3 regions of the Pelosinus sp. UFO1 genome follow, and region 3 is predicted to be linked to each of the others. Evidence: riboswitches for the same ligand, from Rfam matches in the RefSeq annotation. Region 3 holds a riboswitch; each other region holds the start of a gene.
What was found. A riboswitch is a leader RNA that binds a small molecule or an ion and turns the genes downstream of it on or off. The one in region 3 is predicted to bind cyclic di-AMP.
Positions count from the first base shown of each region.

Region 1 (9,927 bases), 1.0 Mb from region 3:
ACTGATGAGAAAATTCCAATGGGAATATTCCTTAAAGATATGGATGATTTCTTTAGAGGAAGCGCAGTACAAACAGATGGTTCTTCTGTAGTACTTACAGGTATTGCTACTTTGAATAATGCAAAAGTAGATATGCCTGCCGATGCTAATGTAAATTGGTTTGTTGATTATAATTATGATAATATTGATGAAGCAACTGGCAAACCTACTGGTACACTTCGTATTCCAGCATTCCTTGTTCATGATGGATTGCGTGTTGATTCCCGTGCGGTATTAGCTGATAGTCTCGCTTACATAAAATCAGAACTGAAAAGTTTATTCAAAAAATATCCTAAAGTTGCTGGCCTTGAACATATCAATGGGGAAGACATTGAGGATATTGTTTTTACATCAGGAACGGAACTTGAGTTTTGGGTTAAGACACCAGTTGATAAAGCTGAAGTTGCAGAATTGTCAGCATCCCAGACTTTGCAAGAACAATACTGGCAACGTACCCGTGGCTCTGTGCGTACTGCATTAGAACAAACGGTTGTGATGTTAGATAATTACGGTTTGAAAACTGAAATGGGCCATAAAGAAGTTGGTGGGATTAAAGCCACTATTGATGAAGCTGGTAATTTGACTCATGTTTGCGAACAGCTAGAAATTGACTGGCGTTTCGCGGATGCTATGCAAGCAGCCGATAATGAATTACAAGCTCGTATTGTTGTAAGAGAAGTATTTAGAGCGAATGGTCTTGAAGTAACCTTTAAGGCAAAACCAATCATTGGTGTAGCTGGTAATGGTGAACATACTCATGTAGGTTTCGCTGCTAAAATGAAATCAGGCAAATTAGTGAACTTGTTTGCTCCTACTGACATGAAAGCTGATTTTATGAGTGCCGTTGGTTACGGTTCTATCATGGGTTTACTTAAAAACTATGAAGCGATCAACCCATTTATTTCTTCAACAAACGATGCATTGAATCGTTTGAAACCAGGTTTTGAAGCACCAGTTTGTATCGTAACTTCCCTTGGACATACGCCAGAAATTCCTTCACGTAATCGTACGATCCTTGCAGGCTTGGTACGTGACGTAAATAATCCATTAGCTACTCGTTTTGAAGTTCGTGCAGCGAATCCTTATACAAATACGTATGTTGCCTTATCTGCTATTTACTTAAGCATGCTTGACGGGGTTAAAGGGATTGTGGAGTCCGGTAAAAATACAAAAGAAATATTGGCTGAGTTGTCTAAAGAAGCAGGCGTTCCTGGGTTCTATTTAGAAAAGGACCGTGCTTATCGCAGCGAACATGATGTATTCGAAGATTATACAGAAGAAGAACGTAATAAATTATTTAGTAAACCTCCTGCTACTGTTTGGGAAAACATGGAGAACCTTAAAAAGTATCCAGAAAAAACCCAAGTAATTAAAACGGGTAATATTTTGCGTCAAGAAATTATTGATGCTTTCGTTGCAGGTGCTTTAATCCGTTGGTCAACAGAATTGGTTAAGAGAATTATTCCTGAAAACCTTGCTATTGTTAAAGCTACAAAACCTTTGCACGATGCAGAAACTGCAGTTGATTACGACTTATACCTTTGGGATAAAGTGAACGCCTTACGTGTAGAGTTGGCTAAAGATACTGTAGCTCACAAGGGTATTTTTACTCGTATTGCTAATGCCATTGCATCAGGCGATTATGACACTGCTTCTACTCTTCAAGTTGAAATGTATGGCAAAGTAGAAGAGTTGAAAGCTGTATACGCTCAATACAAATCTAACATTATTTAATAATTGTTAATAACAAAAGCCCCTTATCTACGGATAAGGGGCTTCTTTGTGCTGGTTTTTTACATGAAAATAGCAGCACACTATATGTGGCCGCTATTTTTAAAATTTATATGTACTGCTTTACAACGGCCATTACTTTATCGTAATCAGGCTGATCACCAATATTAGCAACATACTCTACGTGACGTACAATGTCATTTTTATCAATGACCACTGTACCGCGGGATAAAAGACGTAATTCTTCAATAACAAATCCATATTTAAGACCAAAATCAAGATCCTTGTGATCAGAGATAGTTTTTATGGTGGCGATATCTTTTGCAGCACAATATTTTTTCAAGGCAAAAGGTAAGTCAACGCTGATTGATAAAACCGTTAAGCCATCAATTTTAGCAGCCTCTTCATTAAACCAGCGAGTTTGAATATCGCAAACAGATGTATCTATGGAAGGTACAACGCTAATTACGCGAACCTTACTTTTTGTATCACTAAGTGAAAGAGGAGATAGATCTGGAGATAATGCAGTGAACTCAGGAGCCTTATCACCGATCTTTACTTCCGTACCAATTAGTGTCACTGGATTGCCACCGAATTTTACAACATCACTACGTTTACTCATTAGGGAACGCCTCCTTGTTTAAATGTGATCATATATATATGGTAACATGTGTCAGAAAGAATGTAAATAATAATTATTATTAAATAGTTTAAAATTTTATCTTAAAGAATGAGAGAAGAAGTCAGTATTTGTAGTAGCTTTGCAGGAGTTTAGTAGAGATTGTTGAAGTATTAGAAAAGATATAATAGTATTTTTACTTGAGGGGGCATATAAATGGATGTAAAATTATTTAGTGATCTTGAAGGCTTACGAATTGCGATGGATATAGAAGAGCAGGGGCGTGATTTTTATCAACAAGCTTTCGATATAGCAAAAGAAGATGCCCATAAAGATCTATTCTGTTTATTGAAAAACGAAGAAATTATTCATTTTGAAACATTTAGTAAAATTTTTGATACAGTAAATAAAAATAAAGAGGCGGCATCAGAGGAATACTTGTTTGATCCCGAGACTTCTCGTTATCTTACTGTGCTGGCAGAAGGTCATATATTCCCAACAGCAGCCAATGCGAAAGTTAAAATTGCCGAAGTGACAACAGTTCGCGAAATTTTACAAATGGCCATTCAAGCTGAAAAAGATTCTATATTGTTTTATGATGAATTAGCAACTAAATCAAAATTCGAAGAAGCTAAGAAAATTTTTACAACTCTTAAAGCAGAAGAACAAACTCATGTAGTTAAATTACGTAAAATTCTCGATACCTTAGCTTAAGTAAATATATTATCCTCACCAGAATAATCGCGGCATAGTTTCCGCGATTATTCTTTTACCAATAAGTCTTAAAGATTCTACTTTTCAGCAGGAAATATTCTGAAAATAGGGAATTATATATATACTGGAATATAGCCTATCATATAGAAAGGTAGGAGGGGGTTACGTAGTGACTAAAGGAATGGGAAAACGTGCTCATCACAGACAGGACATGAAAAAGTTAAATCAAACTGCACTTACGATTGGTGGTGTGTTAGGAGCTATTTGCTTAATAGCGGTCATCGTCTCTCTTTTGTATAAGTGATACAAAGTGCCTTAAGGCACTTTTCTTTTGTGTATAAGAAGAGTAAAAAGAAAAGAATGCTACCTAAAAATTATATGTAGGTAAGAGATGGAAATATTGTCGAGATAGGGTTATACTGTTTATATAGAAAGAAACGTTATAAGGGGGCGGGGCTGATGATTAAAGATAAAGAATGGGTAATAAATGAAATAGAGAAAATTGCCTGTTTTGGAAAGGGACCTCGCGGCATAACTCGCTTAGCTTTTAGCCAAACCGCTGTAGAATCGCAAGAATACATAATAAGCTTAATGAAGCAGGAAGGCCTAGTCGTCACAGTCGATCAAATTGGCAATATTATTGGTCGTCTAGAGGGCAAAGATAATACATTACCAGCAGTAGCTACGGGTTCCCATTTGGATACAGTACCAGAGGGGGGCAAGTATGACGGTGTACTTGGAGTAATTGGCGGATTAGCAGCGATGCGTCGTTTAAAAGATAGAGGGGGCTTAACACACCCAGTTGAGCTGATCGTTTTTGCTTCTGAAGAATCAAGTCGCTTTGGTTTTGCTACAATAGGAAGTAAAACTATGGTGGGATTAGCCAATAGCATTGCTTGGAGTAAGGCTAAAGACCAAGATGGCAGGAGTTTTCCAGAAGTAATGTTAGAGAATCAATATGATCTAGAGCATCTCAGCGCTGCAGCACGTAGTAGTGAAGACATAAAGGCTTTTATTGAACTTCATATTGAGCAAGGAAGAGTGCTAGAAAAGGAGGGAAGAACGATAGGGATAGTGGAAGCCATCGCTGCTCCTACACGTCTTAAGATTATAGTAGAGGGTGTAGCTGCTCATTCAGGCTCTACTCCTATGGAAGAGCGACAAGATGCCCTAGTAAGTGCTTCTATGATTGTGCTGGCTATACAAGAGATCGGACTCGAACAATCAAGCTACGGTACAGTAGCTACGGTAGGCATGCTCAAAGTCCACCCAGGTTCTATAAATGTTATTCCTGGTGTGGTGGAAATGCATGTAGACATTCGCGGCATAGATCATGAAAGTATTATTGAATGTTTACAGGATATTAAGGATGCGATTAGTGCAATTGCGGAAGAGCAAGAAACTGGGGTTTCCATCGTAATGCTTTCAGCAGAAAAACCTGTAAAAATGAATAAAGAAATTATGAGTCTTATTAAGAAGGTTTGTAATGAAAAAAATGTGTCTTACCAATTTTTACATAGCCGAGCAGGTCATGATGCTATGAATCTATCTCGCTTGGCACCAACGGGTATGATCTTTGTTCCTTCCAAAGATGGAGTCAGTCACAATCCAGATGAGTACACGAAGGATGACGATATAATGGTAGGAATTGATATTCTGACGGAAACGTTATATCAATTGGCAAAGTAGACTCATGGTTTTGGTCATAATGAAATATTGAAAAAATCAGCAGTAGAGCGGTCTTAGGGCCGCTCTATTTTTTTTAGGCAGTTATTACCGTTACTAATTATGTAAACAATATGGTAAAATGACAGGGACAGGACTTATCCATGACGTATTTTGAAAGGGGATTTTGAATGAAAAAATTAATTGCCAGTATATGTGCAGTTGTGGCAGTTCACTTCTTTTCTCCTGCCATGCCAGTTCATGCTGCAGCCTTAGATGAGCAGTTGGCACAGTTGGTTGCGCAAAATGCTAGTGTTGATCGCATACAACAGCTGTTGCTATTAAAGAAAGAATGGGAGCAGGGAAATAAACAGGGACTAATAGAAAACTTGGCGAAAGCGGCTATAAACCAATCAAGTCAAGTGAGCGCTGCCAATGCCTTAGTGCAAGGTAATGTAAATCAAGTAGTAAGCAATGCTTTACGCCAACAGGTTGAGCAAAAGATTACAGATCAAGCAATTCCTTATGGAAAAGAATTAGCGGCGTTTGCTGCATTATTTAATAATCAGTCCTTAGCACCGAAAGCTGTCCAAGAGAATAATTCTCTGACAGCAGCACCTCAAAATTATAAGAGAGTATTAAATATGACTTCTACGGCCTATGCGCCTGGGCCATTAGATAATGGTAAATGGGGTTATAAAACCTATGTAGGTGGCGCTGTGCGCCCAGGAGTGGCCGCAGTAGATCCTAACGTCATTCCAATGGGAACCAAATTATGGGTAGAAGGTTATGGGGAAGCTGTCGCAGATGATCAAGGCAGCGCAATTAAAGGCAATCGTATTGATCTAGTCTTTAACAATCGTCAAGATGCTCTTGATTATGGAATTAAGAACGTAAAAGTATACGTATTAAATTAATCAAAAAACTGGCTCTAGTGAGTAACTATAAGTTACATGCTAGAGCCAGTTTTTTTGTTATTTGATAACCTATGAAATATAGCGGTTACAGGTTCCTACAATTGTTTCCGTATGTTTTCTCTTGCTAACGTAAGTGCGGCAGGGAGCTCGCCAATCTGACTGCCGCCTCCTTGAGCAGATTGCTCATTTCCGCCACCTTTTCCATCCAATAGAGGGAGTATCTTTTTTACTTCTTGACCCATGTGAAGAGCAACATCCGATGAAGCTGAAAAAACAAGGTGAACTTTAGTTTGTTCTTGATTTATCCCCGCGATAAGGGCGATGGTATAGGGGTTACTACTCAGTTCCTTGGCGATATAATTCACCTCGTTAGGGCTAGCGTCTGTGAGAGTATGTACAATTAATTTATGATGATTAATTACTTCTCCCTGTTGATAAAGAGTAATTGAGAGATTGCGGTGTAATTCTTGCTTTAATAAGGCTAATTCTTTGGTAGTAGTCTCTAACTTCTGCAATTGTTTTTCGACGCCATTAAGAATCTTCGGAATAGGCAATGATAGGCAACTTGCAAGTTGATGCAGAATTGTATTCTTTTGCTGATAGTCGGTGAGACCGCGCCAGCCACAGACAAAATCAACCCGCACGCCATTTTTCTTACGCTCCCAGCTGAGGATTTTAATGCAGCTAATTTCTCCTGTATTGGCGACATGAGTACCACAGCAAGCAGAGTAGTCAAAATTAGCGATTTCCACTAGTCGTATTTCAGAAAAGTCCTTTGCAGGAGGTTTGCGTAAGGGGAAGCTTTGCAGGTTAGCTTGATTCAACCAGTGAGTATGTACGGCTTGTGCTTGGATAACAACTTGATTGGCTGCTACTTCTACGGATTCTAGATTTTCAGGCGTTAGAACTTCAATATCCAAATCAATTTGGCTGGATTCTTTGCCTAAATGAAAGCCGACAGTATTTGCTTTTAGTATAGAGTAAAATGCACCAGAGAGAATATGTTGACCGCTATGTTGCTGCATATGATCAAAACGCCTCTCCCAGTTAATCCGTCCCTGTACACTGCGAGTAATTGGTTCTGCTTCAAGGATATGAACGACATTCTCGCCATCTTCCTGGACTTCGATAACAGCCAGATCGTCAAGATAGCCAAGGTCAAAGGGTTGTCCGCCTGATTCTGGATAAAAAGCAGTTCGGTCTAAGATGACAGCCCACCTATTATTAGGTAAGGAGCTAACCTGTATGATATTGGCATTAAATTCTTTTATATAAGCATTTTCGTGGTAAAGTTTTGTAGTTGTCAAGAAGATACCTCCTATAATAAATGGTTTTGATAAGCTATAGATACTATTATACTATTTTTTCTTTCTTGCACATATATTTTTGGGAGAGGTTGTGTAGGGGGAATTGGTGTGACAATTTTAAAGGTAAAAAAAACACAAATTTTTTATAGTGTAGCTATTTTGCTTCTTATGAGTCTTATCTTTGGGATGCTTGGTTTTGAGTATATGGATGAACAGGAACTAGCAGCTATTGAAAATCAGCCTGTTACTGCGCCGATAGGAGCAGTCAGCATTGTTGTTAAAGTCTCGCAGCGAGTCTTGGAAGTATATAGTGATGGAAACCTACATAAAACATACCGAATTGCGGTTGGTAAGAGTGGAACTCCGACACCCATTGGAGAATGGAATGTCGTATGGAAAGACTATAATTGGGGAACTGGATTTGGTACTCGTTGGATAGGGATTAATGTGCCCTGGGGAATTTATGGTATTCATGGTACAAACAAACCTTGGTCCATCGGACAATTTGCGAGCCACGGTTGTATTCGCATGCGGAATAAGGATGTGGAAGAATTATTTGAATGGGTGCCGATTAATACTCCTGTGCGCATTGAAGGTCGTAAGATAAAGGTAGAGCGCACGTTGAAATTTCAGATGTCCGGCTCGGATGTTGCTTTATTACAAATGAAATTAAAAGAGTTCGGTTACTTTAACGGACGGGCAGATGGAATCTTTGGGAGCATTACGAAACAGGCCATTGAAACCTATCAAGCAGAACATAATCTAGAAGTTACGGGTATAGTAACGAAGCAAATGGCAGAAATATTGGGCATTTAAAACCTTGTTTTTTGACTAATTGCTAAAAATATAGTATAATCTCTACAATGCCGAATCCATAACAGGTACGGGGGAACCAATACATATACAGGGGATAATCCGCAAATGCGGAGGGGCGCGTTCTCAATTCTCTCTTTTCCCTATCCCGACAGCTAACCCCGGAGGCTGACGAATTCTGAGCTAATAGTTACTAATTAACTATCTCAGGGTCGTTTAAAAGAGAGGTGGACAAATTGAAAAAATTCCATGTATTAGCAGCATTGATTTTTTGTATGCTGCTAAGTAACGTTGTCGCTTTTGCCGCACCAGGGGACAAGCTTATTAAGCTAGGTATGCGCGGTGAAGATGTACAAATGGTACAAAAATCACTTTTAGAAAAAGGTTTCTACGTCGGTGAGATTGATGGTGTTTTTGGTAACGCAACACTAAAGGCAATAAGAGATTTTCAAATTAGCAATGGATTAGTAGCAGACGGAGTTGTTGGTAAGGAAACCTTACTGTATTTAGGGCGTCCTGGTAGCGCTGAAGGTAACCCAAGCAGATTTGGTAGATCACTTACTATGAGTGCATCTGGCTATAGTGCTTATGATGATGGAAACTCTAATCATACATATGGCGGTAATTTAGTTCGTAAAGGACTTGTAGCAGTTGATCCAGGGGTCATTCCCCTTGGAACCCGGTTATTTATACCCGGTTATGGCTACGCAATAGCAGATGATATTGGCGGCGCCATAAGAGGAGATAAGATCGATTTAGCATTTGATAGTCATGGGGAAGCCATGCAGTTTGGTAGACAACGGGTAACAGTATACATCGTGGATTAGCAGGTGGTTGCCTGCTACTTTTTTTTGCGTAAAAATTTTATTATTATAACAGATAGCTTGTATAGAAAGATATATCAAATAGGATACTACCTTTATAAAGAATAGAGAAAATACGGTTTCTCATTGAGGAGTGTAAGATTTGGATATATCAGGGAACTTACTTGCATTATCATTGGCCTTTATCTCGGGTATTCTTATGGCAGTACAAGGATCACTCAACACTGGACTAAGTAAAGTGGTTGGTCTCTTAGAAACAACATTTATTGTACATATTACAGGGACGATCTTGCTACTGATACTACTTTTTGCTTTCCAGATGGGAAAAGGCAATTTATCTCTTTTAAGTGAAGCACCTTGGTATGCTTACCTAGGTGGAGTGGTTGGCGTGGGTATTATCTATTTGGTGGCGGCTAGTATACCACAGGTAGGGGTTGCCAATGCTACAACGGCAATTATTATTGGACAAGTATTAACTGCCATTGTCATCGACCATTTTGGCGCATTTGGCTTGGTGCAGATGGCCTATGGTTGGAATCAAATAGTAGGTCTTATCTTATTGGCAATTGGTGGGAAGTTACTATTAAGTTAAGTGATACTGCATTTTTTATTAAGAACTTAATGATCTCTTTAGCCTCATGTTAGAAACATAAGGCTTTTTTGTCTGTCAGGGTACTTTCAAATTTCTAATGATACAAAGAGGAATTACAGAAACAATAGTCGAAATATCAGTAGTTATTTTTAAAATGGTAATCGGAGGAATGCTAAGTGAAAGTTTTTGACAATGATAATAGAGAAGGTTTATTGAATCGGCCGGGAAAAAGTTATTCATTAACCTTTGGCGAAGAAAAAACAAGTCATGAAGGGCTTGATGATATCTATCTAGAAATTGAAGAACGGATATTAGAAGCCATTAAAATAGGCGAGCCATTTACTTTCGATGGGATAAACGAGCGGGGAAATTTATATTACACGATTGAACGTACTGAAGAAGACTATATTCTAAGCGTGAAGGAAATTACAGAGGAAACAGGAGAACTGATCAAAAGTACCTTAGAAAGTGTTAAGAAATTAGGCAAAGAGAAAATGGAAGAGATCATGGAAATCATGATTTTAGAAGATATAGACATTGATATCAAAAAAACAATGGTTTTACCTCTAGAATCAAGCTATGAAGGTTTAATTGCAACCCTTCAAGAACTCAGAGAAACAGCAAATGAAGATCTTATAGATAATTTAAAACGTCTCCAAGAAATCGTTGAAGAATACGAAGAAGAAGATGAAGAAGAGTATGACGA
Region 1 covers NZ_CP008852.1:1,848,270-1,858,196, forward strand. The annotation lists gene UFO1_RS08420 (glutamine synthetase) at 1-1,773, shown strand, start outside; gene tpx (thiol peroxidase) at 1,880-2,392, opposite strand; gene UFO1_RS08430 (ferritin family protein) at 2,606-3,103, shown strand; gene UFO1_RS24385 (DUF2970 domain-containing protein) at 3,273-3,407, shown strand; gene UFO1_RS08435 (Zn-dependent hydrolase) at 3,563-4,792, shown strand; gene UFO1_RS26110 (3D domain-containing protein) at 4,960-5,685, shown strand; gene UFO1_RS08445 (DHHA1 domain-containing protein) at 5,781-6,992, opposite strand; gene UFO1_RS08450 (L,D-transpeptidase family protein) at 7,161-7,808, shown strand; cyclic di-AMP (ydaO/yuaA leader) riboswitch at 7,847-7,990, shown strand; gene UFO1_RS08455 (3D domain-containing protein) at 8,042-8,632, shown strand; gene UFO1_RS08460 (DMT family transporter) at 8,772-9,221, shown strand; gene UFO1_RS08465 (hypothetical protein) at 9,398-9,927, shown strand, end outside.
Region 1: it holds a riboswitch for cyclic di-AMP, as region 3 does, so the genes downstream of both, UFO1_RS08455 (3D domain-containing protein) here and UFO1_RS13655 (4-hydroxy-tetrahydrodipicolinate reductase) in region 3, are expected to answer to the same signal.

Region 2 (9,927 bases), 1.1 Mb from region 3:
CATAGAGCAGGTCATAATAGGCTGTTTTGGCCGTAGTATAGACCTCCATCTGCTTATCTTGGTAATTAGCTTTGGCCATTTCGGCATCGCTACCAGCCATTTTGCCCATGGCTTTTAGTTTGGCTGGATTCATAAATTCCTGGGTTAAAGTATATTCGGTCATCATAGCATCAAAAGGATTTAAGCTACCGTTTGGTATGTCGTCTTTCATAATCCCAAACTGCGGATTCGGCAAGGCTTTAGCCAGCGGAATACGGGCTTGTTTTTCCTCCCAGCGTTTTTGACTTTCGATTACAGCCGGATTGCTTTTAACAGCCGTATCCACTACTTGCTTTAACGACAATGTTTCCTGGACCTCCGCCGCCATAGCTGGTGCCATAATTCCCAATACGAGCACAGCGGTCAATGGCAGTGTTTTGTGTTGAAACCATTTTATAACTTTCATATGTCCCCCTTTACGTCCCCACTTGAGGCGTTAATGACAAACTTATTTCTTTATACTAAATTTTAAGCGCAATAATCCTGTTTACTACTATACAGATAAGTTATGAAGAAGTTGTGAAGAAGTCATGAAGATCTCATGAAGATATACATAATTTTATAATTTAGTCTTTGATCCTCTATGTCCCTGATTTGAATGCTCGAAACCACAACACTCAAGAGTCATGGGGACATTATTTTGATTTCATCATTCTTCCTTGATAGATACCTCTTCAATTCGATTTAAAAGATAATACCATAAATACCCAACGACTACCGATTGGATTATAAGTAATCCCAACATTGCCCTTCACCTCGTTCTTCTTTGCTCTCAATATCTATATAATATCTAACTGGTGTGAAGATCTCATGAAGAAAGTTTGAAGAACTGATGTTATTTATAGTTACTTAATCATTCTTTTATATTTTGAGTAGACTTGAACGACATACCTAACTAACATCAATACCCATGACTTCAGAACCTTCCCTATAATACAGGCAGGTTCTTTCCTATTCGGACATAAAAACAGAGACGCAACCGAATGCGTCTCATGATAGATTTTCTATATCGTTTTGAACTACCTGTCTCATTCTCACATGTATTACGAGAGATTCCCCTTATCCTGACTGCTTTCTTCCAGACCAACTGGTAACAGTATTTGAAAAACACTTCCTTCTCCCAACTTACTTTTGACTGCTACCCGGCCGCCATGAATTTCCACAAGTTGCTTAACAATAGCCAGTCCTAAGCCCGATCCACCGCTTTTTCTATCTCGCGACTTGTCCCCCCGATAGAAATGGTCGAAGATATGAGGTATATCCTCTTGTGCAATACCAGGCCCGTTATCAACGACTGAAACCTTAAGCCATGATCGACCTTCTATTTCTTCCTGCACAGTAACAACCTTTACAATACTCTTAGTTGGAGAATAACGAATGGCATTCACTAGAATGTTATAAAACACCTGGTTGAGCCGATCTGCATCGGCTTCAAGCTCCGGCAATTTTTCGTCTAACATGCAATCCACGCGGATGTCCTTCTCATCCGCTAGCGGTTTAAGCATGTACACAGCTCGACTAACAATTTGATTGACATGTGTACTGTTTTTTTCCAACGCTAACTGACGAACTTCGGCTAACGACAAATCACGAAGGTCTGTAATGAGGCGATTGAGCCGGATAGCTTCTTCATGTAAGGAAGAAAGTTGTTCCTGACTCGGTTCAATCACACCATCTACCATCCCCTCTAAGTGTCCTTGAATTATGGCAAGCGGTGTCCGAAGCTCATGAGCGACATTGGCTAAGAATTGTCGACGCAAGTTGGTATTGAGCGCCAATGTTTCGGCCATCCGGTTAAAGATAGCAGCTAAGTGACCCACTTCATCTTTCGTTTCCACCGACACTTGCTGATCAAAATTTCCTTTTTCAATTTGCTCTGCAGCGCGGCTCAAATTGCGGAGCGGTACGGTAATGCTGCGAGCTACGAAATAACTAGCAGCAAGACCGGCTGCCAAAACGGCCATCCCTACCCAAATAAGCGATTTGTGGACAGAAGCCAAAAAAGTTTCTTCTGGTGGTCCCATGACAAAAGCCACCGTCGAATTGCCGACATCCGTATGCTTCATCATGCCATTTTGCCCCATTTCCATCTTCTGCACTACTAAATACTCTTTGAAATGCTCATTCATCTGTCCATTGGTCAAGTAAACCAGTAATAATACCGTAAACGCCACCGCCAAAAACATCACGCCTGTAATGCGGTAAGTAATACTATTCATCGACTTCACCAGCAAATTTGTAGCCAATCCCATATACCGTTTGAATATGCTGAGGTTCCTTCGGATTAATCTCGATTTTGCGACGCAAGTTCTTAATATGTGCGTCAATTGTCCGTTCATACCCTTCAAAGCTATACCCTTGGATTTGTTCGACAATCTGCAGGCGGCTATAAACCTTACCAGCATTGGCTGCTAATAGTTCCATAATTTTAAACTCGGTAGGCGTCACTTCCACAGTATGGCCACCGTTGGTAACTTGGTGACGTTCTAAGTCAATGATTAGATTTCCCACTTGAATTGGCTCGCTCCGCACCACCTCTTTATTTGCACGGCGCAAAATGGCTTTGGCCCGAGCGACTACTTCTTTGGGACTAAAAGGCTTTGTCACGTAGTCATCTGCACCAATTTCCAGACCGATTAATCTGTCGCTTTCTTCATCTCGGGCAGTAAGCATAATGATGGGAATATCATTATCCTTACGGATTTTTCGGCAGACATCCAATCCATCAAGACCAGGCAACATCAAATCTAACACCATAATATCTGGCTTCTTTTCCCGCACTACCTGCAATGCATCTAGGCCATCATTAACCGAATACGTTATACAGCCTTCTTTTTCGAAATATGTTCTCAAAAGATTAACTAGTTTCACATCATCGTCGACAATTAATACTGAATATTGGGCCATAAGAAGCCCCCCTCTCATACAACATTCACATTCTACTATTCATCCTTTGACCATTTTCTTCCTCTTTCGGCAACTTGTCTTACTGTTAAAACTTAACTTGCGGCACTTGTTTAGCTCCTTCATCGGCTTTAAAATATTCCATGGGATCAAATCCGTAATATCTAGCAAATATACTGGCCGGCAGCGAACGAATGGTTGTGTTATAAAGCTGTACACTTTCGTTATAATCCTTACGGGCCACTGCAATGCGATTTTCAGTTCCCGATAATTCATCCATCAATGCTCGGAAATTTTTATCCGCTTTCAAATTCGGATAGTTTTCAGCAATTACCAAGAGCCGACTCAGAGCAGTATTTAATTCCCCATTCGCCTCAGCCTTAGCACTCGGTCCTTGGGCACCGCCCAGTTTCGCCCTGGCATCAGCCACCGCCTGAATCGCTTGCTGCTCATGGGCAGCATATCCCTTCACCGTACTAACGAGATTAGGAATTAAGTCAGCTCTCCGCTGAAGCTGGTTTTCAATCTGACTCCATTTGCCACCAACGTTTTCACTCATATTTATCAAACTGTTATAGCTTGAAATTCCACCTATGACTAGCATGGCGACTATGGCTATAATGATCCATACAGTCCTATTCATCATATTTTCCTCCTTACCTTCTTTATCTCTAGTATACAGTTTTATTGTGAAGAAGTTTTGAAGATCATATGAAGAACTTATGGGAATTCACAAGGTTTTCCCATTTTCTATAGCAATCAAATAGCCCTTCCGTATGGAAGGGCTATTACTATTACATGTGATGACCAGAATGCTCGTTACCACCGTCTTTCGGAGCATCCTGGGGCGGTGCTGGCTGCTCTTGATTTGTCTCTTCGGCGGCAAATACCGTAGCCGTGGTCGGCAGCAAAACCGTACCCGATATAAATACTGCTGTTAACGCAGCAAAAATGATTCCTGTTACTTTTTTATTCATTGTCATTATTCTCCCCATTCCTCTTTTTGTTATTCTCTATGTACTCCTATAGCGTTATGTCCACTTTTTAAACCCCAAAGCTTATAATTCTTACTGGTTTATATAGTTTTTATTATACTAAACATATGTGAAGAACTTATGAAGAAAGTTTGAAGAACTTATGAAATTTCTTCTAATAGTATTAAAGGAGTCAGTTTATTAAGTATCTATACCTTAATACCCCTAAAAAAGGATGGTCAATATATCATCCTTTTTTCTCCTAGATACCATTTTTCGCTTTTACTACAACCAATGCCTATTTATTTGCTTATGCATTTCCATGTTGCACTTTGCTTCGCCTATACCACCATAAAGCCAGATATACTCCAACAACTAAAGCTGCTACTACTATGAGCCGAGTCATGTTTTCTCCAGCAAATACAATATCATGGCCAAGTAAGACTTTTATCACTACCGGTGGTAATTTACCAAGCACTGTTGCCAGAAAAAAATCCCGAAATGACATGCGGCTAATGGCTGCAACGGCCGTAATAATACCCGATGGAGCTAATGGAAGCAGACGAGCTATTAATAAAGCCTTAAAACCATTGGCTGCGCTGTAATCATCCACCTGCTTAAGATACTTACTTTTAGTAATCCATCCTTCCACTATTTGACGAAAGAAGTACCGGGCGAAAACAAACATGACTAGTGCCCCAATCACTTCTCCTGACCAAGAAATGACAATACCCCAAAATAGCCCATAGATGATGCCTGCTGCCCCTGATAAAATCATAAAGGGAAAAACAATCGTAAAAGTCATAACCACAAATAGGGCCAGTGTTATCACTACCGACCATTCACCAAAAGAACGTAAGTACTCAGCCAAGGCAGAAATATCACCATGCTTGATGATGCCATATGCTTCTTGAAAAAACTCCGGCTGCCACAGATAGGTCAGCCCAACCAATGTAATAATAACTAGCCAGCCCCACAATTTATTCATAAATAATCTTCCTTTTCTATAATAATGATTCATTATTTATCTTGTTATATACTCTCGTAACTAATCTATATATCTTAATTCTTATCATACTATAACAATATGAAAAACTGATGAAAATCCCTTGAAGAACTAATAAAACTTCATCGGCTTATTGAAATCAGAGCAATTTTATCTGCAAACGTTTGAGTATATGGACCATTAAAAAGAAGAATAGTATACATATATTACTATAAACCATATCAAAATTAAAAGTAGACTAAAAGGACTGAGTCCTGTACAATACAGGATTCAGTCCTCAAATAGCTGCTTAATAATTTTTGTCTACTTTTTGGGGTCAGTTCAAAAATGCTGGCAGCCTTTTTAATGCAATTTTAGCGTAATATTCGTTTCGCCCCAATATATCTTGGTGCCCAGTAGGAATTGTCCATGCGAGCAATTGATACACCGTGGCTTGATGACGAATTAATAAACAGGCCATTACCAATGTAGATACCATTGTGTGATGGTCCTGGTGCATATGTAGTAAAGAACACCATATCTCCCGGCTGCAGATTGTCATAACTAACAGGAACACCTAATTCGTACTGCTCATCGGCAGTGCGTGGCAGGTTTATGCCATTTAGCCTGAAAACATACTGGGTGAAGCCCGAACAATCGAATCCTTGGGGAGTATCTCCGCCCCACAAATATGGAATTCCTTGAAGCCTTTTACTTGTTTGAATGATGTTGTCGATAAGGTACCGGCTTCTCTGGCCCCGGCTGACTTGGCTGTTGCCGCTCCGCAAGGCATCCCATGTCTGATAACCAACGATACCGTCAGCATCTAGTCCGCTATTTGCTTGAAAGTTTTCAACAGCTGCCTCAGTCAAATTCCCATAAACGCCATCGGCACTCGGGATGTTATAGCCGAGACTTTGTAACCGTTCCTGAAGAAAAGTTACCTCAGATCCCCTATCTCCAGGCCGAAGAATATCTGCTGCGTGAGCTCCTACCGGAGTTAACAAAGCAAATGAGATCGCTACTGCAATGGATGCGATGACTTTTGGTATAAACGTATTCACTCTTGTTCCGCCTTTCTTCGCCTCCGGAGTTAGCTGTCGGGTTAGGGTCAGGCAATGCAACCCTGCGAAAAAACGCTTCACCCCAAAAACTTGGGTCCTCCGTACCTATACAGGATTCGGCGTATGTACTGTAAAAAAGCTCCTAAATTCACCTCCTTAAATATAAACACCACCAGTCTTCTTACCCCAGCAATAGTTTATTAAAACTGACTTCTAAAAGGAAATTACTCTACAAGAGGCCAAACTACAAGTGGGTGTATTCCAAGTGGGATATAACCACTATACCAAAAAAGTATGAATTTTTTATGAAGATCCCGTAAAATTTGTATGGGCTGGTGAATTATTTCAGTTAAAAAGTACTATAGCCCGGTATCTTACTATTTGTTAGTAACACTTTAGTTATTGAAAATGCGCAGAAGGTGGTGGCATTGTCATTGAACCTAGCCAAGACCACTAACGTGACGATAAAAAATTGAGACTCGGTTTTCAGCCAGAGCCTCTTTGTTTTTAGCACTCAACATTCAAAGTATCTTTTATTTGGTCGCCAGTCACATCTAGATTCTTATAGTGAAGTACAACATCTACGTTCTTCGCTAAATTTTTACGATAGGTAACTTGGATAGCTAAGTCTTTGACGACAATCTCCTGCAACCTAATAAAAAAATCGCGGTCACACGTCGGACTATGAATGTAAGGAAAGCATGTTCTTTTTATTTAGTATTTCCTTCACCCGCTGATACTCTTCATTGGTAATTTCACCATAGTATATCCCTGCTTTTAATAGTTCTATTGTATCAACTTTATCGTCTGGGCTATACCGAAAAATCGCTTTATACATCCAGGCCATCATTATCTTCGTTCACTTCCTCAAATTTATTTTCCATTACATCATATAATACCGAATTCATATGAATTTCTATTGAAAAACATATGAATTTATTGTGATCTTTTAAATATGGCCCTTATATTGCCAAAAGAAGGTGAATAATTTATGAATATCTTTTCTAAAACTCATTGAAGATTCCTATGAAGCTATTTTTTCATCTGACGAAAAATGCGAAAGAATAAATATAGCGTGCCTCCGAGTGCTACCAATAACAGATAATAGCCAGTGTGATGGATTTGTGCTTGAATTGGTCCCGCTCCTGAGTGCATCATAATAGCCGATGTTAGAAACATACTGGCAATGATCAAGCTATAGGAAATACGATTAATAGACTTGTCCAGCTTTTCTCCGATAAATTCAATACCACTAATGGTCAAGGGAATTTTCTTTTCGCCGCGGATCATCCCCGAAAGAAAAGATGGTAACTCGCTGAACACAATCCGTAACTTTTTCTTCGTGGCAAGGGCATTTGCCAAAACCACCGTCTCACTAGGTCGCACCAGAAGATTCTTATGTAAGAATTCTTCAATAATCGGCCGGGCAATCTCCAAAAAGTTGACGTTTGGGTCAATTTTTCGCGCATTCCCTTCAGCCAGAGCAAATGCTTTACCTAGCAGCAGTAACCGTTCCGGCATGCGGATACCATGCTTTTGCGAAACTTGCATCATGCCAAAAATCATTTTTCCTATCTCCAGTTTGCCCTGGGTCATCCCCTGAGACACGAAAAGCAGTTCAGCCATATCCTCATAATAATTTTGCCAGTTGGTATGTCCCGAAGATTGTCCCATCTCAAGCGCCACATTCATCAACGCTTCCACATCGCTATTCTGTATCGCAGTGAAGTTTTCCACTAATCGTTCGGTCATACGCGGATCAGTACGCCCAACGATACCGAAATCCAGATATACAATTTCACCTGCAGGGGTCAGACGAATATTCCCGGAATGAGGGTCGCCGTGGAAGACACCATACAATAACACCTGGCGCAGAAAACTTTCTAAAAATTTGCTGGCTAGTTTCCGTCGAGCCGCCAAATCTAGTTTCCCTGCCGCTTCCTCGATACTTATGCCATCAATAAATTCCATCGTCAAAATATTCTCATTGCTGAGCCTCCACTCCACCTGTGGCGTACGAGCCAAACCCGCCCCGGCCAGTAACCGACTAAACAACTGGATATTACCGGCTTCCACAGCAAAATCAAATTCCTTACGGAGGGAATGGGAAAAAACCATGAAGCTATTTTCAATATCCAACAGTTTATACACTTCGGGCTGTTCGGCTAAAAATCCAACGATTTTTTGCAACACCATTAAGTCCAGTTCGATCTGATTGATAACCTCTGGCTTACGGACTTTGATCGCAACTTTACGACCATCTTGTAAGGTGGCTAAATGGGTCTGAGCAATGGATGCTACCCCTAATGGCTCCGGATCAATCGATACAAACCATTCTTTATAATCCGGCAAGTTCTCCGCGATTATTTCTTGTATGTGCGCAAACGGTACTGGCGTCACTTGCTCCTGCAGCCGCTGTAAGGCATCGGTTACAAATACTGGCACAAAATCAGGCCGACTACTTAGAAATTGGCCGAGCTTAATAAACGTCGGCCCCAATTCTTCCAACATCAACGGTAATTTTTGTGCCAATCGCCGGAACTCTTCACTTTTAATTGTCTTGTCTAAAGCACCTGCCCGCCCCCAGGAACCGAAGGCAAAAAAACGTCGCAATCCCAAATCTCTTACCAAAAAACCAAAACCGTACCTGATAAATACACTCGCAATATGACGGGTTCTCGCCCGCACCGCATCTTCCCTATGCCATGTTGCCATTCCCACACCGCCTACAAAACATTATATAGTATCATTATAGCCTTATGGATTGAGTTTTCAAACACAGTGTCCCGTTGCAATGCTCCCTGCCGACTCACTAACCACCACTTTAGCAAGCCTGTCTAGATGAAAGGTAAGTATAATGTTTAAGCACGATAATCTACCATTTCCGGTCCGCTCCGCCGCCGCCCCCTGATCCACCACCATATCCTCCGCCCCCACTACCACGCAACCTGAGCAATGATAATAGGAGAAAGGTAATGCTGCCGCCGAGGAGTAGCCAATCTGCGATAAATAGAAGAAAAACCCCTACAACAGCCGCCCCTTGCACCCACCATGGCAAACCATCCCACCATGCCGGAACAAGGTCGCCGCTTACTTTTGCAGTTCCTCGGGCATCTTGCGGTGCTACGATACCATATTCGGCAGAGACCAACCGCATGATAGCTTTATAGCTGTTCCAGATTCCCTGATCATAGTCACCACGCCCAGCATAGAGTATAAGGTATTCATCTTGAAGCTGCCCGACCTTGGCGTCGTTTAAAGCCCCTTCCAAACCATACCCTACCTCGACACGAGACTTTCGATCACCAACGGCTACCAACAGCAATACTCCGTTATTCAGCGATTTATCGCCGATTTTCCACTGTCTGAGCATCGCTAGTGAATAATCTTGAATTGGTTCCTCATTCAACGAATTGACAGTAACTACTACTACTTGTGCCTTGGTCTGCCTAGAAATCTTTGCTCCTAGTGTATTGATCTTCGCCTTGGTTTCTCCGCTTAATACGCCGGCGTAATCCTGCACATATATACTGCCCGCAGGGGCAGGCGGTATGGCAGGCGCCGCCGAAGCTACCGTACCGATGACCATATATACCGCCATCAGCAACCACACCAGCCATTTTTTCATAACCACCCCTCCCTCACTTCCCTCTATTACCACTATTGTACAATGTCCGTATGAAGAACTCATGAATATCCTATGAATATCTCCTACTTTTTCTTAAATTGTCTACAAAGACGACATTCCTCGCCAACTATTGAAAGAGCTGCCGTTAAATCAAAAGACCAGGATTTTTCCTGGTCTTTTCTCTCATTATTTAGTGCTAGTGTTCTCTCCGTCCCATCACCATTTTGCTCATTTTTGGCATGATAGGAGCCTTTATAAAAGAATTTGTGTTTTATTCCAGCTCTTTTTTCATGCGCTGATATTCATCAGTAGTAATTTCCCCTTTGGCGTACC
Region 2 covers NZ_CP008852.1:3,968,250-3,978,176, forward strand. The annotation lists gene UFO1_RS18745 (TolC family protein) at 1-445, opposite strand, end outside; gene UFO1_RS18750 (cell wall metabolism sensor histidine kinase WalK) at 1,083-2,258, opposite strand; gene UFO1_RS18755 (response regulator transcription factor) at 2,251-2,946, opposite strand; gene UFO1_RS18760 (LemA family protein) at 3,032-3,586, opposite strand; gene UFO1_RS18765 (hypothetical protein) at 3,738-3,938, opposite strand; gene UFO1_RS18770 (TVP38/TMEM64 family protein) at 4,228-4,905, opposite strand; partial or broken gene UFO1_RS25850 (IS3 family transposase) at 5,042-5,269, shown strand; gene UFO1_RS18775 (C40 family peptidase) at 5,277-5,966, opposite strand; cyclic di-AMP (ydaO/yuaA leader) riboswitch at 5,970-6,098, opposite strand; gene UFO1_RS25320 (hypothetical protein) at 6,649-6,816, opposite strand; gene UFO1_RS18780 (AarF/ABC1/UbiB kinase family protein) at 6,999-8,681, opposite strand; gene UFO1_RS18785 (YgcG family protein) at 8,842-9,594, opposite strand; gene UFO1_RS18790 (SHOCT domain-containing protein) at 9,866-9,927, opposite strand, start outside.
Region 2: it holds a riboswitch for cyclic di-AMP, as region 3 does, so the genes downstream of both, UFO1_RS18775 (C40 family peptidase) here and UFO1_RS13655 (4-hydroxy-tetrahydrodipicolinate reductase) in region 3, are expected to answer to the same signal.

Region 3 (9,927 bases):
CCAACAGCAAATGGTTACATTCTTGAAAAAACATTTGAGATTATAGTTGAAAATGAGGAAATTACGATAAAAGACCATGTTATGGTCAAAACAATAGTAGAAGGTCATATTTCTAAAACAGAAAACACCTATATTGAGAATAAGAATGGCTTGGCCTTTGACCATGCGAAAGTTATTCAATATGCTCTTGATAGAATGAAAAATAAAGTAATGTATACAGATATCGCCTTTAGTTTGATGCCAGAATTATTTACGCTTACTGAATTACAAAAAGTATATGAGGTATTATATAGCCGAGAATTGGCAGATGCTTATTTTAGAAAAAAAGTAAAGCGAATGCTGACGAAAACCACTCTGTTATCTGAGGGGAAACGTTTTAGGCCTTCAAAACTTTATCGTTTTAATCCTAAGTGGACGGAAAAGGACGATGAGGAATTTTGTGTAAAAAATGATGAATAAGGAACGTATGGAAAAATATTCATGGAAGCTATTGAAAATACAGAGTCTGGATTTTTAAAGGTGAAAGGGGCAGGAAAATGGCTATATTTAATGGAGAAAGATTAGCAGCAGAAATTTTTAAAATTGAGGCAGATAAAATTCGACGAGGTTGGTATTCTGATAAATATTTTAGTAACAATGTAATATTGCTTGAAGCGTTGGCAAAGGAAGAATATCATTTTGCTGGTAATAGTGATATTAAAGAAATAGATTGTTCCACCGTACAGGTTGGCGATGTGGAAGTGGAGATGCAATTTTTTACACGGAGAAGACCGTGTAGTTTGGTGGCAGGAGTAGATGAGGCTCTTGCGATTATAAAAATGTGTACGGGGTACTTTAATGATGACGGGCAATTCATAAATACTTATCATCAACTAGAGGTGGAGGCTGTACAAGATGGTACGTTTGTCTATTATGATGGTGATCCTTTAAGCGTTCAACCTGTTCTGAGGATTCGTGGTCGCTATCGGGATTTTGCAAAACTGGAAACAGTGATACTTGGAGTTATTGCTGAACCCACTCGTATTGCGACGAATGTATATAACACTCTAGTTGCTAGTCGTGCGAAAGATATTTTGTTTTTTCCTGCACGTTTTGCCCACTATAAGATGCAAGCCTTGCATGGGTATGCATATTCTATAGCAATTCAGGCTTATAATCAAAAATACAGTAAAAAGAATTGTCGTTTTGTCAGTACCGATGAACAGGGTACCTGGTGGGGGGGCGAGGGCGGAGGCACTATCGCTCATGCGACAATTTGCTGTTTCATGGGAGACACTGTAGAGACCATGATGCAATACTCTAGGATTTTCCCAAAAGAAGTTTCTAGACTAGTGCTAGTTGATTTTCATAATGACTGTGTTGGTGAAACGAAAGCTGTAATGACAGCTATGTTTGTAAAATATCTTGCTTACTTTAAAGCGGGACAGCTAGAAGAAGCGGAAAAATATAAACTATATGGAGTACGCCCTGATACTTCTAAAAATATGCGGGACAAGTCTATTGTACCCACAGGAAATAAGCAACAAGATATGGGGGTATCACCAAGGCTCGTGTGGAACCTGCGAGAGGCAATTGATACAGTGTATACTGAATGGGATCTGACACCTGAGGAAATAGTGATTGCTAAAGAATGGTGTGAACAAATCAAAATTTGTGTTACCGGAGGGTTCAACGCCAAGAAAATTCGTGAATTTGAGGAGATGGATGTGCCTGTAGATATCTATGGAGTTGGCTCATCTTTGCTGGAGAATTCAGATGAAACCAATAATGATTTTACGGCAGATATTGTTCGTATAAAAGTAAATGGTGAGTGGCGTAATCTTTCTAAGATTGGTCGGTCCGTTTGTGAAAATCCTAATTTGGAGCGGATTGAATAAATAAAAAATTTAACTGAGAATAACTGAACTTTTTGTTGTAAATAAAAGGAAAACACTTTACTTTGTCGAAGGTGTTAGTACAAGTTACAACAGGAGGGATATCGTGCTTGAGCAAAGGAATAAAATATTATTTATTGTGATGCTGGCGGTATTAATTGTAGCAGGTAGTTTTTATAGTTTTTGGCAGAAGAATTCAATATCAGCGTCGACATCTTCTAGTGAAGCCCTAGCCAAAAGTGCTCCTATTATCGAAGAAAAAACCAGTGAAATCTTTGTGTATATAAGTGGAGCAGTTCATAACCCAGGTGTATTTAAAGCCTCACAAAATGCAAGAGTTTTTGATATCGTTGCGATGGCTGGTGGTCTTACCTCTGATGCCGATGTGACAAAAATTAATATGGCACAGTCAGTAAAAGATGGTACACACCTTCATGTTGCTGAAAGGGCAATCGTCCAAGGGAACAACGTAGCTGCTGGCTTAAACAAGAGTAAGGTGGGTGGCAGCAGCAATACCGTTAATATTAATACTGCAGAAAAAAACGAATTGGATGCATTGCCTGGGGTAGGGCCAGCATTAGCAGAGCGTATTATAGAATATCGTCAGACCAATGGTAGTTTTAAAGATATTGATGAATTAAAGAAGGTCCCAGGAATTGGGTCAAGTAAATTTGAGAAAATGAAAGAAAAAATAAGCATCTGATTTTCCTATTAAAGACTATGCCCTATTGTTCAAGATGAGGAACGATAGGGCATTTGTTTATAATTCAAAAGTCAGACACTATTCATTTCGAAATACAGGAGTGTAAATATGGAAAAACAAAATCTCACTAAAATTTATCTCATTCTCTTATTAGTGCCTTTATTTTGGGGAGGTGCATTTGGGACAACGAAACATATTTTATCGGAATTATCTCCCCTAACGACATCAGCCCTTCGATTTATCATTGCTGGATTACTTATGCTCATTTGGAGCAGTTGGCGTAAAGAGTTGACTTGGCTGCCTATTAAACAGAATTTTTTTTACCTATTAGCTTTAGGTGCAACAGGTGTTTTTTCCTATAACTATTTTTTTGCCACAGGCTTACAGTATACCTCCGCGGTAACGGCAGCTCTGATTATTGTCATTAATCCAGTTTTTACAACATGTATTGCTAGTTTCTTTATGGGGGAGGCGTGGAACTGGCGTACATTGCTGGGAGTAATCATATCCTTACTAGGTGTTTCCTTAGTTGTTAGTAAAGGAGACCTAAGCGTGCTGACTCAGATGTCTATTGGTCGTGGCGAAATTTATTTATTTGGTTCCGTTGCAAGTTGGGTTATTTATACCCTTCTTGTTAAAAAAGTCAGCCGCACCATTGGAACAACTGTAGTCACTGCTGTATCAACAATGATGGGAGCAGTGATGTTGCTGGTCCTTTCGATAATAAAAGAAGATCAATGGAGCAAAGTCTTAAATCTATCCAACCAAACGATGCTGGAAATAATATATCTGGCGACTTGCGCTACAGTAGTGGCCTTTTTGCTGTTTAATTGGGGGATTCAACGTATTGGCGCAACCAAGGCATCAGCCTATATTAACCTTATGCCGATAAATGCATTGTGGATTGCCGTATTCCTATATGGAGAAAAAATTTCAGCATACCATTTGATCGGTATGTCTCTTACCGTTCTAGGTGTATATATTACAACGCAGAACAAAATACAACTTATGCCAAAGGGGCAGGTTCAGTGATATAAAGCAATTGGCAATGTATGTGGTTAAAAAAACACAATAAATCCCAGGTATTCCTTTGCCTTTTTAAGCCATACTATTTATTGTAAAGGGTTCGTAATGGTTGAGCCAAGACTGGTGCCGGATCTTAATAGGGTTCGGTATTGGTCGGCCAAAGATTATTGTCGGGTCGAAAGGTTCGGCAGTAGTCGGCGGGCAGATCGTTATATGTCTTGTAAGGCTGTACGGCAGCCCAACTGTTGTCGTGTGGTCAAAAGGGATGTGTAACGGTCGAGCTAAGACTGTCATGGGTGCTGAAGCTATAGGGGTCGGCCGTTGTCGGGAGATTGCGACCGGTTCGGTAGGTATCTGTGGCAGTCGAGCAAAGGTCAGTATCGGTTGTGTAATGCTTGTGGGTAGTCGAAAGATTGCGTATAGGTATGTAATGATCGGTATTGGCTGTAGCGTAGATCATTACGGGCTCTTTTTAAAGCTAACGGATCTTCCGTTAGTTTTTTATTGTGTGTTAGTTACTATAGTAGTATGAACCTTAACTCCAGATTTTTAAATTTAAAAGTTCCTATGTATGGTTGCAGTATATAATGATTTCTGAATCGATAGAAATGATTAATATCACTAAACGATAAAGAGTAATTAGTTATCATATTGAAAATAATGAGTGGAAAATAGTTGAATATATTTAACAAAGAACGGAGAAAATGCAGATATAAAGTAAAATAAACGTAGTTTAAAACTTTCAACTCAAATTGTTGATATTAAGAAGGAGGATTATAATATGACCCACAAGAATAGTGAGGAAAGTATATCAGATTGTAGTACCGCAGGTAAAGGCTTCGCACGTACAGAAAATAATCATATCGCTTCTGAGAGTTGCGGTTTGCCAACTAGGGGATTTGCTAATACTGACTTTGGTAAACAGGATGAAATCACTCAAGAAGATGATAGTAAATTAGATTGCAGTACGGCAGGTATGGGATTTGCTCGTACTGACAGATGTAAGATAGCTCCAGAAAATTGCGCTTTTCCAACGAAAGGATTTGCTACCACCGATTTTGGCAAGAAAGAATAACGAATAAATTTTAAAAAATATAAAGTTAAATCTACAAAAGGATTGACAAACTGTGGCATTGATAATATTATGTAAATAATAATTGTTATTAACTACATAAGAGGAGTGATTATATGTCAGCCAAAGTTGGTCAAAAAGCCCCTGATTTTAGCATGTCTACTACGGCGGATATTAAGACGTTGGAACATGTTGTAAAGCTTGAAGATTATCAAGGAAAATGGCTCATTCTTTTCTTTTATCCTTTGGATTTTACATTCGTTTGTCCAACGGAAATCAAAGGATTTAACTCTAGGTTAGATGAATTTAATAAAATTGGTGCGGAAATACTTGGTATAAGTACTGACAGTGTATATTCACATCGTGCTTGGATAAGAGCTTCAAAAGAAGAAGGCGGATTAGGTGAATTGAATTATCCGCTAGCTTCTGATATCACAAAGCAGGTATCTAGAGATTATGGCGTTTTAATTGAAGAGAAAGGTGTTTCTCTTCGCGGGTTATTTATAATTGATCCAGAAGGTATAATTCGTTATCAAATCGTTAGTGATTTAAATGTTGGACGTAGTGTGGATGAAATATTACGGGTATTAAAGGCTTTTCAAACTGGTGGATTATGTCCTATTGATTGGCAGCCTGGCCAAAAGACGCTTTAACGAAATAAAAATCAGCAGCAAAACAACAGTTTGTTTTGCTGCTGATTTTTTAATTGATTATCCTAAGAATAGCGCAATTAATCAGTCTAGATACTGATAAGTCCCTGGATTTAATATCCATCTCAAAACAGATTGAAAGATAGTAAGAAAAACTGTATGATATAGAAAGGGAATTTAAAATTCTATAGTTATAAGGTAATCGCCGAGTTTCATTCATTGGAAGCGGGGGACCCATTTTTGGGGTGAATCCTGTGCAAGCAGGTAGGGCGAATTTCTTTCTGCCCGAATCCGTCAGCTAACCTCGTAGGCGTTGAAAGAGAAGGATTTAGTTGTCCTGCCATAAAGAAATGGACCAGTTAATGGTCTTTTTTGATATTCCTTCTCAAAAACTGGTTTTGTAAAAAGTGCTATTTCATGCAGGATGAAGGTAGCAGTGGACTAACAACTTACAGTTATAAGGAGGAGTTTCTTTGGAGAAAATCAAGATTGGTGTTTTTGGCTTTGGGAAAACAGGTAAAGTTATCAGTAATGAATTCCTCAACGACAGTTTATTTACGCTGGCGTGGGTAGTGCGTAGAAGTAACGAGGATCATCAGAAATATGCAAGTCGCCTATTAGGATATGAGTTTGATGCAGGGGAGATTTTTTCTATTGAGGACATTGATGATGATTTCTTTTTAGAAAATCCAGTAGATGCGCTTGTAGATTTTTCTGATTCTACAGGGATTCATTTATATAGTAAAGCAGCGGAAGTGGGAATTCCGATTATTTCTGCTATCTCAAAATATGAACCGGAGGAAATGGATCTGCTAAAATCCTTTTCAGAGACTACTTCGGTACTTTATTCTCCCAATATTACTTTGGGGATTAACGTATTACTGGTAGCAGCCCAAATTTTGCAGAAAATAGCTCCTCATGCAGATATTGAAATTGTAGAGGAACATTTTAAAGGTAAAAAAGAAGTGTCGGGAACAGCACAAAAAATTGCGAATGCTCTTAACCTCAATGTGGAAGAGCACCTAAATTCAATTCGCGTTGGCGGAATTGTTGGGCGCCACGAAATCATCTTCGGGATGCCAAATCAAACTATTCGATTATCTCATGAAAGCATCAGCAGGGCAGCGTTTGGTCAAGGGGCTATTTTTGCAGTAAAATTTCTCATTGGCCAACCTCCAGGAATGTATAGCATGGAAAACATAATTGCCGAGATGTTCAGACAGAATATCCCTGTATATTAGCTCGAATATGGGTTTTAATAATAGGAATATTGTTGCCACTGTATATGGTAATTGTGAGTAAAATATTATATTATGTAAAAAACAGATGGAGTCTGCAAAACGGATTCCATCTGTCTCTTTTTGAAGGAAAGGTTCTAACTAGTAAGATAGCTTTATCAAATATGGGATAGATGAAAAGTAAATGATACTGTACTTATCGCTAAAAATAGTATTGAAAGAGACATAGGAGGTAGTGATTTATTTGGAAATTCGACAACTAAGAACCTTTATGAGCATTGTAAAATTGGGTAACTTCTCACAAGCGGCTCAGTTTTTGGCTTATACTCAATCTACAGTGACAACTCATATTCAACTGTTAGAAAAAGAATTAAATACCGTTCTTTTTGAAAGATTTGGACATCAGCTTATGCTAACAACAGATGGTGAAAGGTTATATGATTATGCGGAGAAAATCACTAAACTGGCTGAGGATGCAAAAAATGAATTAGATAATTCTGAGGTACCGCGGGGACCTATTATTATTGGAATGCCAGAATCTTTGTGCGTTTACTCTTTAACAGATTTATTAAAAGAATATACCTCACTTTACCCCAATGTAGAACTCAAGATAAAGTTTGGCATAGGTAGCGATTTTCGTAATTTATTACGAAAAAATATGATGGATTTGGCTTTCTTCCTCGATCCCAAGATGAAAGAGATAGATCTAGTCAATAAATTTTTGTGGTCAGAATCTATTGTGATGGTTGCTTCACCAAGTCATACTCTTACCAAATCGATAGAGTTAGGAGTTCAAGACTTACAGGAACAAAAGCTGATTTTTATTGATTCAGGCACAAGCTACCAAACGATGTTGAAAGATGAGTTAGCAAAAGCCAATGTTCGTCCTAAGACTATTTTAGAAATTTGCCAAATTCAGACCATTAAGCAATTCGTTATAAGCAACTTAGGGATAAGCTTTTTGCCTCTATCTGCTGTCAAAGAAGAAGTTGAAGCAGGTACGTTAATAGTTTTGCCATGGCGGGGGACTGAGTTTCAGGTTAATGCTTACTTGGCCTATCATAAAGATAAATGGCTTTCTCATGCAATCCAAGCCTTTATAAAATTAATTCACGACCGTTTATTAGCCTAGTATTTCTTGTGATATACTTAGAATATAAAATAGAATTTTAATATGTTTGAAATTGGAATTCTAGTATGTACCGTTGTTTTTACTAGTACAATATGTTAAAGTGTTTATAAATAGAGAATGAATAGCGATGGGGCTATAAATGTGTGATGCATTTATGGCGCCTTTTTTTTGTTAAAAAATGTTGATGATAAGGGAAAAAGAATTGAGGTGAGAATGAAATGAAAGAATACGCAAGTGAATTTAAAATGCTGGTTGCTGGCGAACATGGATTAGTAATTGAATTTGGGACTGTTATTTCTCCTGCAATTAATGTACTTGTACAACAAATGAGTAGATTACTTCAGATTAAAAAAATTAAAGGTATTATAGAAATTGTGCCTACGTATCGATCGGTAACAGTTTATTTTGATCCACTAATCATTACTCGCCAAGATTTATCCCAATTTATCATAGAGCTTTTCAGTGAGATTAGGCAGCAAGACGTAGAATCTCTGTCTCCTAAAATTGTTCATGTACCCGTTTGTTATGGTGGTGTTCTAGGCCCTGATATAGAATTAGTGGCAAGGTATACTGGATTATCCGCTCAGAAAATGATAACCATTCATACTTCAAAGCCATATTTAGTCTATATGCTGGGTTTTATTCCCGGTTTTCCCTACTTAGGGGGCTTGCCTAGCCAACTTGCGGTACCACGGCAGGTTAAACCGCGCACTAAAATTCCGGCAGGATCGGTAGGGATAGGTGGCAGCCAAACAGGATTTTATCCAATAGAAAGTTCTGGAGAGTGGTGGTTGATTGGACGTACTCCTATAAAGGCTTTTAATCCAAAAAGTTCTAACCCATTTTTATTTTCGCCGGGTGACTATTTGCACTTTGTAGAGATATCGATCGATGAATATTTTACCATCCGTAGAGAAGTAGAAGCTGACAAATATGTACCTAGAGTGAGTTATATGTAATGGAAGGTGAATTTTGTGATTACGACGACGCAGCAAGGGTATTTTACAACCATTCAGGATGAAGGTCGCTGGGGGTATCAGGCATATGGCATGCCTATTTCGGGAGCAATGGATAGGTATGCTTATCAGGTTGCCAATTTAATGGTTGGTAACCATAGAAATGCTGCTGTCCTAGAAATGACTGGCTGTGGAGCAGCGTTTAAATTTGATGAGGAACAATTCGTAGCTGTTTGCGGGGCAGATATGCAAGGAGTTTTAAATGGTAAGCCCATAAATAGCTGGTCATCTTTTATTGTTCCGAAAAAGGGTGAACTTAGATTTGATACTGCTATCAGCGGATATCGAACCTACCTAGCTATTCGTGGTGGATTTGAAGTTCCACTGGTGTTAGAGAGCCGATCGACTTGCTCTTGGGCGAAAGTAGGGGGATATGAAGGAAGATCCTTACGTCAAGGGGATGTTTTATATGTCGGCCATGATAGTGATTTTGATACAAAATCAAGGAGCTTAGAGCCTAAATATTTTCCTTCGTATGCTGATGAAATCAAACTACGAGTGATTCTTGGTCCTCAAGATACTATGTTTACCCAAGAGGCGCTAGTTACTTTTTTTGAAAATTTCTATATTGTAACAAATCAATCAGATCGGACTGGTTATCGACTCCAAGGTGCTAGACTTAAACATATTGATAAGGCTGAGATAATATCTGATGCTGCATGTCTCGGGTCGATTCAAATACCTTCCCATGGTATGCCTTTTATTATGACAGCGGATCACCAGACAACTCGTGGTTTTCCTAAATTAGGATCAGTAATTCAGAAGGATCTATCAAAGTTGGCTCAGGCAAGAGCAGGGGATCGCATTCGCTTTGTTTTGAGTACGGAAAAAGAGGCAATCGACGCCTTACGCATGGAAAGGCAAGATTATATAGATATCCTGGACCTATGCAAGAAGAGTGAGGGTTAATCTGATGCTGAAATCTCAGGAATAGGGGACTTCAATAAAATTGAAGTCCCCTATTGTTTTTTTCAAATTTACATCGAGGCTTTTCAGTGATATGATGAGTCACAAGTAATCTAGGTTGAATTAAATAATATTTATCATGAAGCAAAGGCGCTTCAAACAAAGATAATTTTTTGTTTGAAGCGCCTTTTTCTATTATTTTTTCAGCCATATAGGGAGGATGCATATGTTTCGAGTGGATTTAAACTGTGATTTAGGAGAAAGTTTTGGTGCTTACCAGTTGGGAGTTGATGAGAATATATTACCTTTC
Region 3 covers NZ_CP008852.1:2,865,754-2,875,680, reverse strand. The annotation lists gene UFO1_RS13690 (NUDIX domain-containing protein) at 1-459, shown strand, start outside; gene UFO1_RS13685 (nicotinate phosphoribosyltransferase) at 537-1,877, shown strand; gene UFO1_RS13680 (helix-hairpin-helix domain-containing protein) at 1,981-2,577, shown strand; gene UFO1_RS13675 (DMT family transporter) at 2,686-3,609, shown strand; gene UFO1_RS13670 (hypothetical protein) at 3,713-4,135, shown strand; gene UFO1_RS13665 (hypothetical protein) at 4,385-4,678, shown strand; gene UFO1_RS13660 (peroxiredoxin) at 4,792-5,328, shown strand; cyclic di-AMP (ydaO/yuaA leader) riboswitch at 5,519-5,654, shown strand; gene UFO1_RS13655 (4-hydroxy-tetrahydrodipicolinate reductase) at 5,799-6,566, shown strand; gene UFO1_RS13650 (LysR family transcriptional regulator) at 6,799-7,695, shown strand; gene pxpB (5-oxoprolinase subunit PxpB) at 7,914-8,654, shown strand; gene UFO1_RS13640 (biotin-dependent carboxyltransferase family protein) at 8,670-9,620, shown strand; gene pxpA (5-oxoprolinase subunit PxpA) at 9,844-9,927, shown strand, end outside.